3 regions of the Paenibacillus sp. GYB006 genome follow, and region 2 is predicted to be linked to each of the others. Evidence: predicted binding sites of a transcription regulator. Region 2 holds the regulator's gene; each other region holds the start of a gene.

Region 1 (4,752 bases), on a different contig from region 2:
CATGCCTGCTGTTTAGCGGGCTTTCGAATGAGATGATATTCGTTCCCAGGCAGCCCCTCGTCAAACTGACACACGGATTTGAATGGACAAAATGTACATGCTGTTTCCTGCTGCATTCGGAAAGGTTCAATCCCAACCTCACCTTCGGTAATTCTTGATCCGATTTCTTGAATTGTATTTCGTACAGAGCCTAGCAGCATGCCCCACTGCTCTTCGGTTGCTACGGAAGCACTGCTATAGAAACCTCCATCTGCCTTAACGGCCACAGGTAAAATAGAGGAGTATCCTTTATCCAGCGTGTTGTCCATCTTCGCCACCACATCGCGGTCGGCAAGCAGCAAACCTTTCATTTTGAATCGTTTCAAAAGCTCTTGTTCTGCCTGCTCTTGTGCCATCGCATTGGCTGAAGTCAAAAGAGGGTTATGCACATGGAAATAAAGTACTCCTGCAGGATGAGCTTCCGTTCCGATCCACTCTTCGGCAAAAGTTAACAGCACATCAAGATACGTAAGCATCTGGAGCGATAATCCATAGAATACTTCATGTAGTTTTAGATCCGTTTGACTGGATTTATAATCAATCACTCGAAGTAGAATATCTCCGTGTTCTCCTTCTGCTACGTCCACACGGTCAATCCGCCCCACAATCTCCATGACAACCCCATTTGCCAATTCAAATGTAAGCGGCGGCAGCGATTTATCTGGTCCAAAATCGAGTTCGAGTGCCAGCGGCTCAAAGTTTCCGCGTTTTGACTGCTCCCCTAAAATAATCGAAGCACGGCTGACAATGTTTTTCAGCTTTCGAAAAATGTATCCATACCGAGCTGAACTCAGTAAAATCTCGCCTTGCAGCTGAGGGGCAAGTACATCTACTGTTGCTTCTGCCTCCTGTACACATTCCTCTTTGGTCAGTACGCCCCAATTCCGATTTTGCTCTTTAAGCCGGCTTGCCATCTTGCTCAGCGCCGCATGGAACAACTGTCCGATATCCGGTGCTTTCAGGCGATAGACCTGACGCTCTTTCAGCTTTAGTCCATGTGAAGCAAAGTGAGAAAATGGACACATCGCAAAACGTTCCATACGAGAAACGCTGGTCTTCAGCTTGTTACCATATAGCTTCCTGCTTGTGGCCTTGGTTAGAGACCTTGTCCGGTTCTCATAAAAAACAGATCCAAGCATTCGTTCGAGTCGTATCTGCTTGTCCGGCTGATGTAGATACCAATTATATACATCCCACCAAACAGCCGGGATCGCCTGTCCCCTGCGCCATTCTCGAAGCTGGCTGATCAGATGAGCCATCGTCTTATCTGGATGTGTTATATATTGCTCATGTTCTTCCCATGGATCACTTGATGCCGGTTCGTCCAGCAATGTCTTCTCTTTAAGTTCCGGAAACATACGTTTCAAATAGCGTATCATTTCAGAAGGATGAAGCGCCTTACCGTCCTCATCACTTTGAGGATAACTTATCCATAATTTATGGCTTGGCTGAGTAAAAGCACTGTAAATTAGAAAACGTTCATCCTGCATTTTCCGGTTTACATCGGGGCCAAGCTGCATTCCATACTCGGTGAGGGCTGCCCGTTCGGTTTCCGTAAGGACTCCATCCTCTGTTTGTATTTGCGGAAGCACACCATCGATTGCTCCAAGGATGAAAATATGACTGACGTTTCCTGTACGGGATCTGTCCATAGAACCAACGAGAACTTGATCCAAAGCAGGCGGAACTAAACCGAGTTTCAGCTCTGATAAGCCTGTTTCCAAAATGCCTGCAAAAAGTTCTGCATCCATTTTTTCTTCGCCCATCATTTCTACGACTTGATCCAAAAGTTCAAGTACCGCTGCCCACATCCCGCGGTGTTCTCGTGCTTTTTCCGGCTTACCTGTCTTGAGCGCCTCATGACTTCGTGCATCAAGCTTATTTGCAATTTCTGCATCATCCAGAAGCAAAAATAAAGCCGAACAGAACTCTTTTGCTGTTTTTGCTTTTTTGACTCTTTTCTCAAAAGCAAACAGCGGAGAAGTAATCACCTCTCGGCACCTTTCAAGCATCTGAACCGTTTCACGGTTTGCCTCTTCACGCTGAGCCTCTGCCCCTTCTTCCTCTTCCAAAGATAAACTTGGGGCTGCTCTCCACGGTTTCCCATCCGTCCATCGATATCCTGAGATCCCGCTCGCAAGCACATAATTCTCGAGTATGTCCATATGGTAACGGTTGACTGAGCCATCCAAAGGAAGAAGCAGATCGGTCTTGACCGCGCGGAATACATCCTCATACCGCCAGCGATGCCGCACAATGTCCATTGCTGATCTCAGGAATTCTGCTAATGGATGATGAAGTTCATCTCTGCGCTTATCGAGAAAATAAGGTATATCGTAATCTTGGAAGAGAGGGGATATTATATTTTCATACGCTTCTATATTTCTAACCAGGACCGCGATATCCCGGTAACGGACGTTCTCTTCACGTACAAGTCGCCCTATCTCTCTTAGCATCCCTTCCACTTCAACTCGGCTGTTCGCAGCACTGCGAATCTCAATTCCGCCGTCATCCTTGCCTGCTGGCATCACTCTACGCTTCTCAAATCCAGACTCCAGATGAGCCAGTGCAGAAGAAGTAAAACGCGGCGATTTCTCCGGTGCAAGTACCGTCGTATGAGTGGACTCACCAATCTCAGATGCTATCCCATTCAGCTTGATATAAGCCGAAGCCGACTGATAGAACAAATTTAACTCTTGTGGTTGTTCCCCTTCCCCGTAAGGACGGTCCAGTGTTAAGGCAATGGTTACGGATCTAGCATGAATAATAAGCTGCCGAATCACCGCGAGTTCCTGCGGAGTAAAACTGCGAAACCCATCGATCCATATATCTGCCTCTTTCACATAATCCGACTCAGGAAGCTGACCAGCAAGTTTCACGAGTGTATCCTCTTCGTCCATATGAAAACGAGAGACTTCTGCTTCAAAATCACGATAGATGGCAGCAATATCATGCATTTTATGACGTAAAATTGTTCCTGCTCCCGGAAGCTGTTCTGCATTTTCAAGCTCTTCTTTGATGGCCCGTTCCGGTTCTCCGTAGCGTTTCAGTTCGGCAAACAGATTGTTTAAATGCCCTACAAACCCCATCTGACCACCTGATGCGGAGAAAATTTTCAGTTCATCTTTGCGCCGTTGTACAATTTTGTACAGCAACATTTTTTTACCTTCTGAACCAACGGGAATCAGCGCTGAACCGCTCGTTTCCTGCATAACCCGGTAACTAAGTCTGCGAAAATCGAGTACCTGAGCCCGGACTGAACCTTTAATCTCATGGGAGCGAATCAGCGTTGTCTCCGTCTGAAAGGAGGCTTGTTCTGGAACAATCAAAATGATCGGTTTCCCTCCAGGATTCTGACGAAGTTCTTCCGTGATCTCCTTGATGATCGAACTGCTTTTTCCAGTGCCTGCACGGCCTATAAGCATATGAAGAGGCAATGGTCACCCCTCGCTTTCTCTCATTTTTTATGTGTAAAATAACTATTGTTCATCTATGAACTAGCTATAAAATATCTATGAAAACATCTATGAAAACAGGAGAATATCTCTCGATATGCTCTCTTAACATTCTGTCCTTCAGTATACCATACCTCTGCGAATAGGAACATGCGTTTGGTAATAGAAACCAATGAAGCAGGCTCCATGCAAAAAAGCACCTGCTGCTCTTAGAAATGAAGAGTAGACAGATGCTTTTTTCTAATCTAACCGCTTGCGGCTGATTCTTATTTATTATTTTGAACGCACTTCAAAAATGGCGAATTTCAGATAATGCCCTTCTTCTACACCTAAAATTTGTGGATGATCTTTACCTGCTGCGCGCCATTCGAGCAGACGCAAAATTTTACCCGCATCTGCAGCTGCATCTTGAATGGTTTCAAGAAACAGATCAGGACGCATATGATAAGAACAACTTGCGGTGACAAGATATCCGCCTTCGTTAACAAGCTTCATCCCATGCAGGTTAATATCCTTGTATCCACGAACAGCTCCTTTTACTGCGCCTCGTGTTTTCGCAAAAGCTGGAGGATCGAGAATAACAACATCAAAAGTTCGTCCGCCTCCTGCGGTCATTGCTTTGGAAGTGTCGACTTTTTTATCACCTTTCGCACGTTCCGCACGTTCTTCAAGCCCTTTTACTTGATTTCTCAAATACTGGAACGCATCGTCCACAACGAATTCAACACGGTCTTCAAAGCCATTCAGCTTCACATTCTCACGTGCACTCTCAATGGCATGTTCCGATATATCAAGACAAGTCACTTGTTTGGCACCATATTTACAAGCATTCAGCGTAAAGCTGCCTGTATGGGAGAAACATTCGAGAACCGTAGCTCCGTCCCAATAAGGGAAGGTGACTTCTTTTCCACTTTTATTAACAGGTACGCGTGTCATTTCTCCGTCTTTTTCTACTTCTTGCAAGGTAATTCCACTTCGATGACCCCAGCCCTTCATCAGCGGCTGAATGGCAGCTCTATTTTCGCGTTGATCAAAGAAATAACCTGTCTTCTGTCCTTGCTCGATATCGACTTTGATAAGCAGTCCATTCTCAGTTACAGTTACATGCCGCGGACATTCCCCGTAGAGCAGCCCTTTGACTTGCTCCAATCCTTCCAGCTCTCTAACACCTACATCGCTGCGCTCGTAAATCCCTTTTGGCTTCACTACTTCCACCAAAGCTTCTACGATTACGTCACGGCACTGATCCATAGCGAGC
Region 2 (4,752 bases):
CAAAAAAAGGACACAATTGTGAATTGCGCCCTTGCCGGTCATCCATTAAAAAAATGATATAGACAGCATCAATAAACTGTAAATGAAAGTAGAAGTTCATTAATTAACAGATAAAAATCAAAATATAAAAAGCATCTTCCCTTACTCTACATGAGGTAAACTTAATACTTGCCCTGTTTGAATATCACTCGTTTCCATCACATTCAGCTGTTTGATTCGTGCTACATATTCCCTAGTATCCATGTGATGCGGTTTATGATCCAAAGCAATCGACCATAAAGAATCTCCTGTAGATACAACAAACTCTTGATAGGAAACAATGTTACTTGCATTGGTAAGCACCGTCATAAACCCAGTTAGACATAAAAAAGCAACACTAAGAATAATGACCAGGCGAACCAAAAAGCGTCTATTATTATAAAACAATTGATGAAATAATTTACCAAGCAGAGTATGATCCTTAACTCCTTCAGTATTACTATAGATACTGTTGTATGTACTGTATTTTAGCATATATATCGTCCTCCAAACATTTGTTCTCATTTCTATATTGATCACTATAACACGAACATGTGTTTTGGACAATAACTTTTTAGAACAATTGTTCGTTCTATTTTAGAACTAACGTTTGTACGAACGGAGGTTCTATGCTATAATTTTCCCAAACGTTATTAAGTGGAGTTGATACGGTATGTCGAAGGTGTCCAGCAGGCAATTAGCAATCTTGGAGTTTATACGAAATGAAGTTCGATTAAAAGGATATCCACCGTCCGTAAGAGAGATTGGTGAAGCTGTCGGACTCGCGTCCAGCTCCACTGTTCACGGACACTTGGATCGTTTGGAGAAGAAAGGTTTAATTCGAAGAGACCCTACAAAACCTCGTGCAATCGAGCTTTTGAGTCACGATGAGTTAGATGAGACAAGCCAATTTGCGCAGACGGTTGTCAGAGTTCCCGTCGTTGGTAAAGTAACCGCAGGTATTCCTATTACTGCAACAGAGAATATTGAAGACTATTTTCCTCTACCTATGCAATATGTTGGAGAAGAGAAAGTATTTATGTTGAATGTAGTAGGCGATAGTATGATCGAAGCTGGTATTGTCAATGGGGATTATGTCATTGTGCGTCAGCAACAAACGGCTAACAATGGAGAAATCGTCGTAGCTATGACGGAAGATGATGAAGCTACAGTGAAAACTTTCTATAAAGAAAAAGATCATGTTCGTCTTCAGCCTGAGAATCCTACATATGAACCTCTCCGGCTTACAAAAGTAACGATACTAGGTAAAGTTATTGGTCTTTTCCGTGATTTTCATTAATTGATTTTTTATTTTTTTATTTTTTTATAGTTAAATATAAATAAATTATTGCACTTATATTTTTAAAGCAGAGATCTTATAACTCAGATCTCTGCTTTTCACGTTTTACTCCCCTACTAATATTAGAATCAACTTACCTCACATTGATAAGTCCTTTTTCCCATTCATTTCTTACTTCATTTCCAAATTTCCTTACTTCAGTATCTATTACATTCAGTTGGCAGTCTATGTTGGAATCATACAACCTTAATCGATATGTATCTTTCTCTTTCCGCTTTTTCCACTCCAATCCATAAAGGTGATTCTCAAAAGATGTATATAAGTTATTTAATATAAAGTCGTTTAACATATCCAGCGGAAAACCCGATGTCACTTCAATGTAATTTTCAATGGTGAGATTCGTCCAACCAAAAACGAAATCATGTATTTTTTTATGATTTTTATAATGCTTAAAATTAAGTTGGCAACCTTCAAATTCACCTGGAATACACTTAACAAAAGAGAATTCAACATAAGTACCATCTCTAAATGCATCTCTTAAAATCGCCATTTCATTCCCCTTTAGATTTGAATTAATCTGTTCTGTGTCTATGTACGGTAAGTCCTTCATTCGGATCCCATTATAAGTCTGTTTAATTCACTTACAAAGTCATTCAATGAAACAAACTCAGTAATTATATAAAAGTTTGCTCTACAATTAAACGGGATGCCTATATTTCCTAAAAGATTGATAATTTTCGGTTGAAAAATCATGAAGATAATTCAAACTTCAGAGACAATTTCGAGGGTCAAAGAAAAATAAAATCTGTTACCAATACCAACAAAAAACCCTCAACGCTTAGAGCGCCAAGGGTTTTCCATTCTAGTACAGCGTCAAATATTGATCGCGTTCCCATTGATGTACTTGAGTTCTGTACATATCCCACTCAATTTCTTTCAATTCATAGAAATGAGCAAGTGCGTGTTCGCCGAGAGCATCGGTAATCACTTCACTGCGGATCAGTTCATGCAATGCTTCTTTCAGGTCAGCTGGCAAGGAAGGGATACCTTCTTCAATGCGCTCTTCTTCTGACATGATATAGATATTACGGTCAATTGGAGCCGGCAATGACAATTCACGTTTGATACCGTCAAGACCTGCTTTCAGCATCACTGCAAGTGCAAGGTAAGGATTTGCTGCTGGATCCGGGTTACGAACCTCAACACGAGTACTCAGACCACGTGATGCTGGAATACGAATCATCGGGCTGCGGTTACTTGCTGACCATGCTACGTAACAAGGTGCTTCATATCCAGGAACCAAACGTTTGTAAGAGTTCACCGTTGGATTCGTGATCGCTGCCATTGCGCGAGCATGTTTCAGGATACCTGCCATGTAATGGCGGGCTTCTTTACTGAGACCAAGTTCATCAGACTCATCATAGAATGTATTTACATTACCTTTAAATAAGGACTGGTGGCAGTGCATCCCTGATCCGTTCATACCAAATAGAGGTTTCGGCATAAAGGTTGCATGCAGACCGTGCTGACGAGCAATCGTTTTTACTACGAGTTTAAAAGTTTGAATCTCATCCGCTGCTTTGATAGCTTCTTCATATTTGAAGTCAATCTCATGTTGTCCTGGAGCCACTTCATGGTGAGAAGCTTCAACCTCAAAGCCCATCTCTTCCAAAGTAAGTACGATCTCACGACGGCAGTTTTCACCAAGATCCATTGGAGCCAGGTCAAAATAACCACCTTGGTCATTGAGTTCCGTTGTCGGATTACCATTCGCATCCGTACGGAATAAGAAGAATTCAGGTTCAGGTCCCACGTTCATGGAAGTGTAGCCCATTTCTTCTGCTTCTTTAAGTACACGTTTTAAAATACCACGCGGATCTCCTGCAAAAGGAGTACCATCTGGCATATATACATCACAGATAAGACGTGCAACACGGTTCTCAGCAACCCATGGGAATACGACCCAAGTGTCTAGATCCGGGTACAAGTACATATCTGATTCTTCGATACGAACATAACCTTCAATGGAAGATCCATCAAACATCATTTTATTATCCAATGCTTTTTGTAACTGGCTTACTGGAATTTCAACGTTCTTGATCGTACCGAGCAGGTCAGTAAATTGCAATCGGATAAAGCGTACATTTTCTTCTTTTGCAATACGAATAATGTCCTCTTTAGTAAAACTCACAAAATCCTCTCCCTTTTCTTCATATAAGTATCAGCTTCAATGAGTGCATGCAGGACAGCCGATCCGTTTTCTAAAGTAATATCACGATTGTTATTGCTTTAGAAAATGTTGGTTCCCCATTCATTGTCACAGGCGCACTTCCACATGTCAAGAAAGTGAACCTGGAGTCCTATTTCAACTTATCACCTAAGTTTCGGCTTAAGAAACTTACTTTTTGTTAAAGAAGCGTGACAACTCACCTTGAATTAAGGAAACCTGACCTGGACGTTTACCAGCAACCAGCTGTTGCTTGAGCATCCGGTGCAGCTGAGAATCCGATAGCTCTCTTCGTTTCACTTCGGTGTCAGGAGTAATAACCGTAGCTTCCTCTGATTCTTTTGTTACCGGGTTCATCACTTGCTTAATCCCCGCAATATTGACCCCTTTTTCAATTAAAGCTTTAATCTCAAGCAATCGTTCTACATCATTAAAAGAGAAAAGACGCTGATTTCCTGATGTACGCGCTGGGACGATTAAATTATGCTGCTCATAATAGCGAATTTGCCTTGCAGAAAGATCCGTAAGTTTCATAACGATTCCAATAGGAAATAAGGCCATATTTCTGCGGATTTCATCACCCATGTCGTTCATCTACCTTCCAAGTATTCTATATACCATCATTGTACATTTATATGATATGAAGTGTCAATGATATGTAAGGAAAACTCACAGTAAATTACGGTCTTTCATTGTTTGCAGTGCCATAAGAACGCCATATTTCACATGGGAGTAAGTAAGACCGCCTTGCATATATCCTATGTAAGGTTCTCTAATCGGTGCATCTGCTGATAGTTCAAGGCTTCCACCTTGAATAAAAGTTCCTGCTGCCATGATCACTGGATGTTCATAACCCGGCATGTCCCAAGGCTCTGGTACCACATGACTATCGATTGCCGAAGCTTTCTGAATTCCTTGTACAAAAGCAATGAGATGGTCTGGTCCATCAAAAGAAACAGCCTGAATGAGATCGGTCCGCATCTCATGCCATGCCGGTTTCGTGACAAAGCCAACCGCTTCAAACATTGCCGCAGCAAATATACTTCCCTTGATTGCTTGTCCAACAGTGGATGGAGCTAGATACAAACCTTGGTAAATCCCTCTTGTCGTCCCAAGCATCGCTCCAACTTCGCCGCCGATTCCTGGTGCCGTGAGCCGGTAAGCAGCAAGCTGAACATACTTTTCTTTTCCGCAAATATAGCCACCG
Region 3 (4,752 bases), on a different contig from region 2:
ATCAAATTGAAAAAATGTTCACTAGACGCGGTACAGTGATGACGGAAAATAATAAACGTCAAGCTACTATTATAGAAGGAGCAAGTCCGTTGCTTAACGAAACGGGACTAGCACTTGGGAATGCGATCAGTCATGAAGGAACCCATTATATTATTCTTCCTGGTCCTCCGAAAGAGCTTAAGCCCATGTTTACAAACCAGGTATTGCCTTGGTTGTATCAGCATGTTTTAGCTGGCGAAATGCCGATATATTCAAAAATGCTTAAGTTCGCCGGTATTGGTGAATCTATGCTTGAGGACAAGCTGAAAGATTTGATTACGAGTCAAACGGATCCTACGATTGCCCCTTATGCAAGTGAAGGAGAAGTTACCGTACGAATCTCAACGAAGGCTCCAAGTGAAAGAGAAGCCATGGTGAAGTTAAATGAGCTTGAGCTTCTTATTCAGCAGCGGTTACCTGAGCATATGTATGCAAGCCATGATATTCCGATAGAACATGTTATCGTTGAAATGATGGCAGATCGCGAACAGACGCTGGCAGCAGCTGAAAGCTGCACAGGGGGGCTGCTGATGGCCCTTCTAACTTCTATTCCAGGGAGCGGAACCATGCTTCGAGGCGGATTTGTATGCTACTCGAATGAAATGAAAGAGAAGCTTCTGAATGTACCGCATCATTATCTTGAAGGTGAAGATGCACCTGGGGCCGTGAGTCCTGAAGTAGCGAAAGTACTCGCAGAACAAGCTCAGATGATTGCAGATTCAGACTACGGACTATCCATTACGGGTGTAGCAGGTCCGGGATATTCAGAGCGAAAAGAAGTAGGTCTTGTATACATTGGTATAGCTGAACGAGACAAGGAGACAGAAGTTCATGAATTAAAACTGAGCGGTAATCGGGAGACGATTCGAATTCGTTCTGCTAAAACCATTTTATATCGTTTGTGGCGCCGACTGGTTGAGAACGAAAAACTGAACTAGATAAATAGTTACAAAGCAGATGAAGAAAAAAGTACTATAAGTGAATCAATTTCATAATACCTTTAGTTGTTTTTATCAAGATTGTATATAGATCGAAATGGTTTTATTTGTCTATATATAGTTACAAGTTCATCATTATTAATGAGTTATGAAATTGATTCAAGTTATATATGTTTGACGCTTTTGATTTGAACCAGTATACTACAAGTAATCGGAAGAACCGGGCGCAAATCAGATTTGCACAGGTTCTTCCTTTTTTTATGCTCAGAGGATCAGCGGGCCCCTGGTCTCTCGAAAAAAAACGAATGTATGTTCTCAAAAAATGCTTGGCAAACGAGACCAAAGAGAGTATCATAGAGTTATAAACATAGAAGGATGTGAGTTTATTGTCAGATCGTCGTGCAGCGTTAGATATGGCGCTACGTCAAATAGAGAAACAATTCGGTAAAGGTTCAATTATGAAACTGGGTGAATCAACTCACATGCAAGTAGAAATTGTACCCAGTGGATCGATTGCTTTAGATATTGCACTAGGAACCGGCGGATTTCCAAGAGGTCGGATTATTGAAATATATGGACCAGAATCATCAGGTAAAACAACTGTTGCACTCCATGCTATTGCTGAAGTTCAAAAGGCAGGCGGACAAGCTGCATTTATTGATGCAGAGCATGCGCTTGACCCGCAATATGCAAGCAAACTGGGTGTAAATATCGATGAATTACTTCTTTCTCAACCAGATACAGGGGAGCAAGGTCTTGAAATTGCTGAAGCTCTTGTAAGAAGTGGTGCTGTTGATATTGTGGTTATTGACTCTGTTGCTGCACTTGTGCCTAAGGCAGAGATTGAAGGAGATATGGGAGATTCTCACGTAGGTCTTCAAGCTCGTCTGATGTCTCAAGCGCTTCGTAAGCTGTCTGGTGCAATCAGTAAGTCCAAAACGATTGCAATCTTTATTAACCAGCTTCGTGAAAAAGTTGGGGTTATGTTCGGTAATCCAGAGACAACACCAGGTGGACGCGCACTGAAGTTCTATTCCACAGTTCGTCTTGATGTCCGCCGGATTGAAAGCATTAAAATGGGTAACGACGTTGTCGGAAACCGTACAAGAGTTAAAGTTGTCAAAAATAAAGTTGCTCCTCCGTTTAAACAAGCGGAAGTCGACATTATGTATGGTGAAGGGATTTCCAAGGAAGGAAGTCTTATTGATATCGGTACTGAACATGGGATTGTTGATAAGAGTGGCGCTTGGTACTCTTACAGCGGTGAACGTTTAGGTCAAGGCCGTGAAAATGCAAAACAGTTCTTGAAAGAAAATCCTGTGATCGCTCAAACGATTGAACAAAAGATTCGTGAAGCAAGCAATTTGACGACTGTGGTTGAAGCTCCTTCTGAAGCAGATAAAGCGAAAGAAGCGAAAGAAGAACAGGAATTGTTTGAGGTCGAATAAAAAGATTCGCTAAATGTGAGAACAAGGTACCTGTAAAGGACATGTTTTTCCTGGCAGAATAGATGTTACTATAACGTTACCCTTATACAACTGTATGAACTGTCAGGAACGCTTTATAGTGTAAGAGTAAGAAACCGCGGCTTATTTTGGCTGCGGTTTTTTTATATGTAATAGGTCCGAAACAAAGTAGATAATAGAACAAGGTATCAAGAAAGGCGTGGTAAAGTGAAAGAATACGATGAGTTCGATCGTAATGAAGAAGAACAAAAAGGGATTAGTCATTTTCCTGAACAAATGCTTGAAATTACTCGGGTAGAAAAGATGAAAGGACGCGATTCCAGGTATACCATCTATTTTGGGCAATATGAGTTATCCGTTCTTGAAGATGTAATGATTAAATATCGTATGACCAAAGGTAACACTTTTCATAAAAATGAGCTGGAAGAGATCGTAGTTGCGGATGAAAAACAGCGTGCTTATGTACAGGGACTGCGTTTTCTCGGACGCAAAGCAAGAACTCGTCATGAGATATCAAAAAAATTAAAAGAAAAAGAGTTTACACTACCTATCATAGAAGAAATATTAACAAGACTGGAGCAAGAGGGACTCATTGACGATTCGTTATATGCTAAAGAGTGGACTAGACAGCGTATTTCAAATCATCGCAAGGGAAAACTGTGGGTAGGTCAAGAGCTGCGTCAAAAAGGCATTGCCAAAGAAGACATTACGGAAGCGCTTGGCGAAATCAGTGTAGAAGAAGAGTGGAACAGCGCACTTATGGTTGGACGAAAAAAATGGAATCAGATCAAAGGTGATCTCACGGAAAAGAAACGAAAAACGTACCCCTTTCTTATGAGAAGAGGCTACTCAGGAGAAGTGACACGAAAGGTAATGGCACAGCTTGTACTCGAGAGTTCTGAGGAGGAACAGGAGTTTGAAGAGGATTTTAGGTAAAATGTGGTGTCCTGGATCCCGAAAATGTTCATTCTCTTGACAATATCTTAATACGAATACTAAAATGTAACTGAGCCTATGCAACAAAAAAAGTATTTTTTCCTTCCAAAAAAGTACATTTGATGCAGAGTCTTGTATAAAGGCAGTAGTGTAAGTCCGCCATGTCCTGCGGCGGTAGAGTGTACATGCCCTGGCGTGTACAAAAAAAGAAACAGTGAATTTCACTGTATGGATTTTTTTGTAAATGTGTAGTCTTGAAATGCAAACAAAAACATGAATATCCCAAGGAGAAATCCCTTGGAGGAATCAACGGGGAGGTGAACAGAATGAGTGCTATCGCCTGGTTAATTCTCGTTGTTGCCGCTTTAGTTTTTGGGATTATTGGGTTCCTTGCCGGATATTTTATTCGCAAATCTTTAGCTGAAGCTAAAATTTCCAGTGCTGAAGAAGCTGCAGTCCAAATCGTAGAAAATGCGAGAAAAGATGCAGAGGCATTGAAGAAAGAAACGGTACTTGAAGCAAAAGATGAAGTTCATCGTGTTCGTACCGAAGCTGAAAAAGACATTCGTGAACGTCGAAATGAAATTCAACGACAAGAAAGACGATTGTTGCAAAAGGAAGAATCGCTGGATAAAAAAATGGATTCCTTGGAACGCAAAGAAGAACAAGTGGCCAACAAAGAGAAGCGAATTGATGAGACACAGCAACAAATTGAAACAATCTACAAGAGTCAGGTAACGGAGCTTGAAAGAATCTCCAATCTGACGATGGAAGATGCTCGGAGCATCATTCTGTCCAATGTAGAGCAAGAAGTTCGTCATGAAACGGCTCAAATGATTAAAGATATCGAGCAACAAGCGAAAGAAGAGGCGGATAAGAAATCCCGCGAGATTATTACACTGGCTATCCAGCGTTGTGCAGCTGATCATGTTGCCGAGACTACCGTATCGGTCGTGACACTGCCTAACGAAGAGATGAAAGGACGTATTATCGGTCGTGAAGGCCGTAATATTCGTGCACTTGAAACCCTTACAGGGATTGATCTCATTATTGATGATACTCCGGAAGCAGTTATTCTCTCTGGCTTTGACCCAATTCGTCGCGAGATTGCAAGAACCGCCTTGGAAAAATTAGTGGCGGATGGACGAATCCATCCTGCACGGATTGAAGAGATGGTTGAAAAATCGCGTAAAGAAGTGGATGAACGTATTCGCGAATACGGTGAACAAGCTACCTTTGAGGTAGGAGTTCATGGTTTACATCCAGATTTAATCAAAATTCTCGGACGACTTAAATTCCGTACAAGCTATGGACAAAACGTGTTGAAGCATTCGATGGAAGTTGCTTACCTGACAGGGCTGATGGCTGGAGAA

The links. Region 2 encodes LexA, which represses DNA repair genes until DNA is damaged. Its sites were predicted from a motif close to CGAACATATGTTCG; they were not measured.
Region 1: addB (helicase-exonuclease AddAB subunit AddB) is a predicted target of LexA. The motif match lies at 3,640-3,653, and genes of this name have one in related genera.
Region 3: recA (recombinase RecA) is a predicted target of LexA. The motif match lies at 1,280-1,293, and genes of this name have one in related genera.

Annotation. Positions count from the first base shown of each region.
Region 1 covers NZ_JARBDA010000005.1:137,342-142,093, forward strand. The annotation lists gene addB (helicase-exonuclease AddAB subunit AddB) at 1-3,476, opposite strand, end outside; gene PV403_RS14060 (class I SAM-dependent rRNA methyltransferase) at 3,768-4,752, opposite strand, start outside.
Region 2 covers NZ_JARBDA010000002.1:102,446-107,197, reverse strand. The annotation lists gene yneA (cell division suppressor protein YneA) at 142-513, opposite strand; gene lexA (transcriptional repressor LexA) at 692-1,318, shown strand; gene PV403_RS05930 (hypothetical protein) at 1,452-1,868, opposite strand; gene glnA (type I glutamate--ammonia ligase) at 2,181-3,509, opposite strand; gene PV403_RS05920 (MerR family transcriptional regulator) at 3,717-4,130, opposite strand; gene PV403_RS05915 (methionine gamma-lyase family protein) at 4,215-4,752, opposite strand, start outside.
Region 3 covers NZ_JARBDA010000001.1:994,545-999,296, forward strand. The annotation lists gene PV403_RS04805 (competence/damage-inducible protein A) at 1-977, shown strand, start outside; gene recA (recombinase RecA) at 1,364-2,425, shown strand; gene PV403_RS04815 (regulatory protein RecX) at 2,651-3,379, shown strand; gene rny (ribonuclease Y) at 3,706-4,752, shown strand, end outside.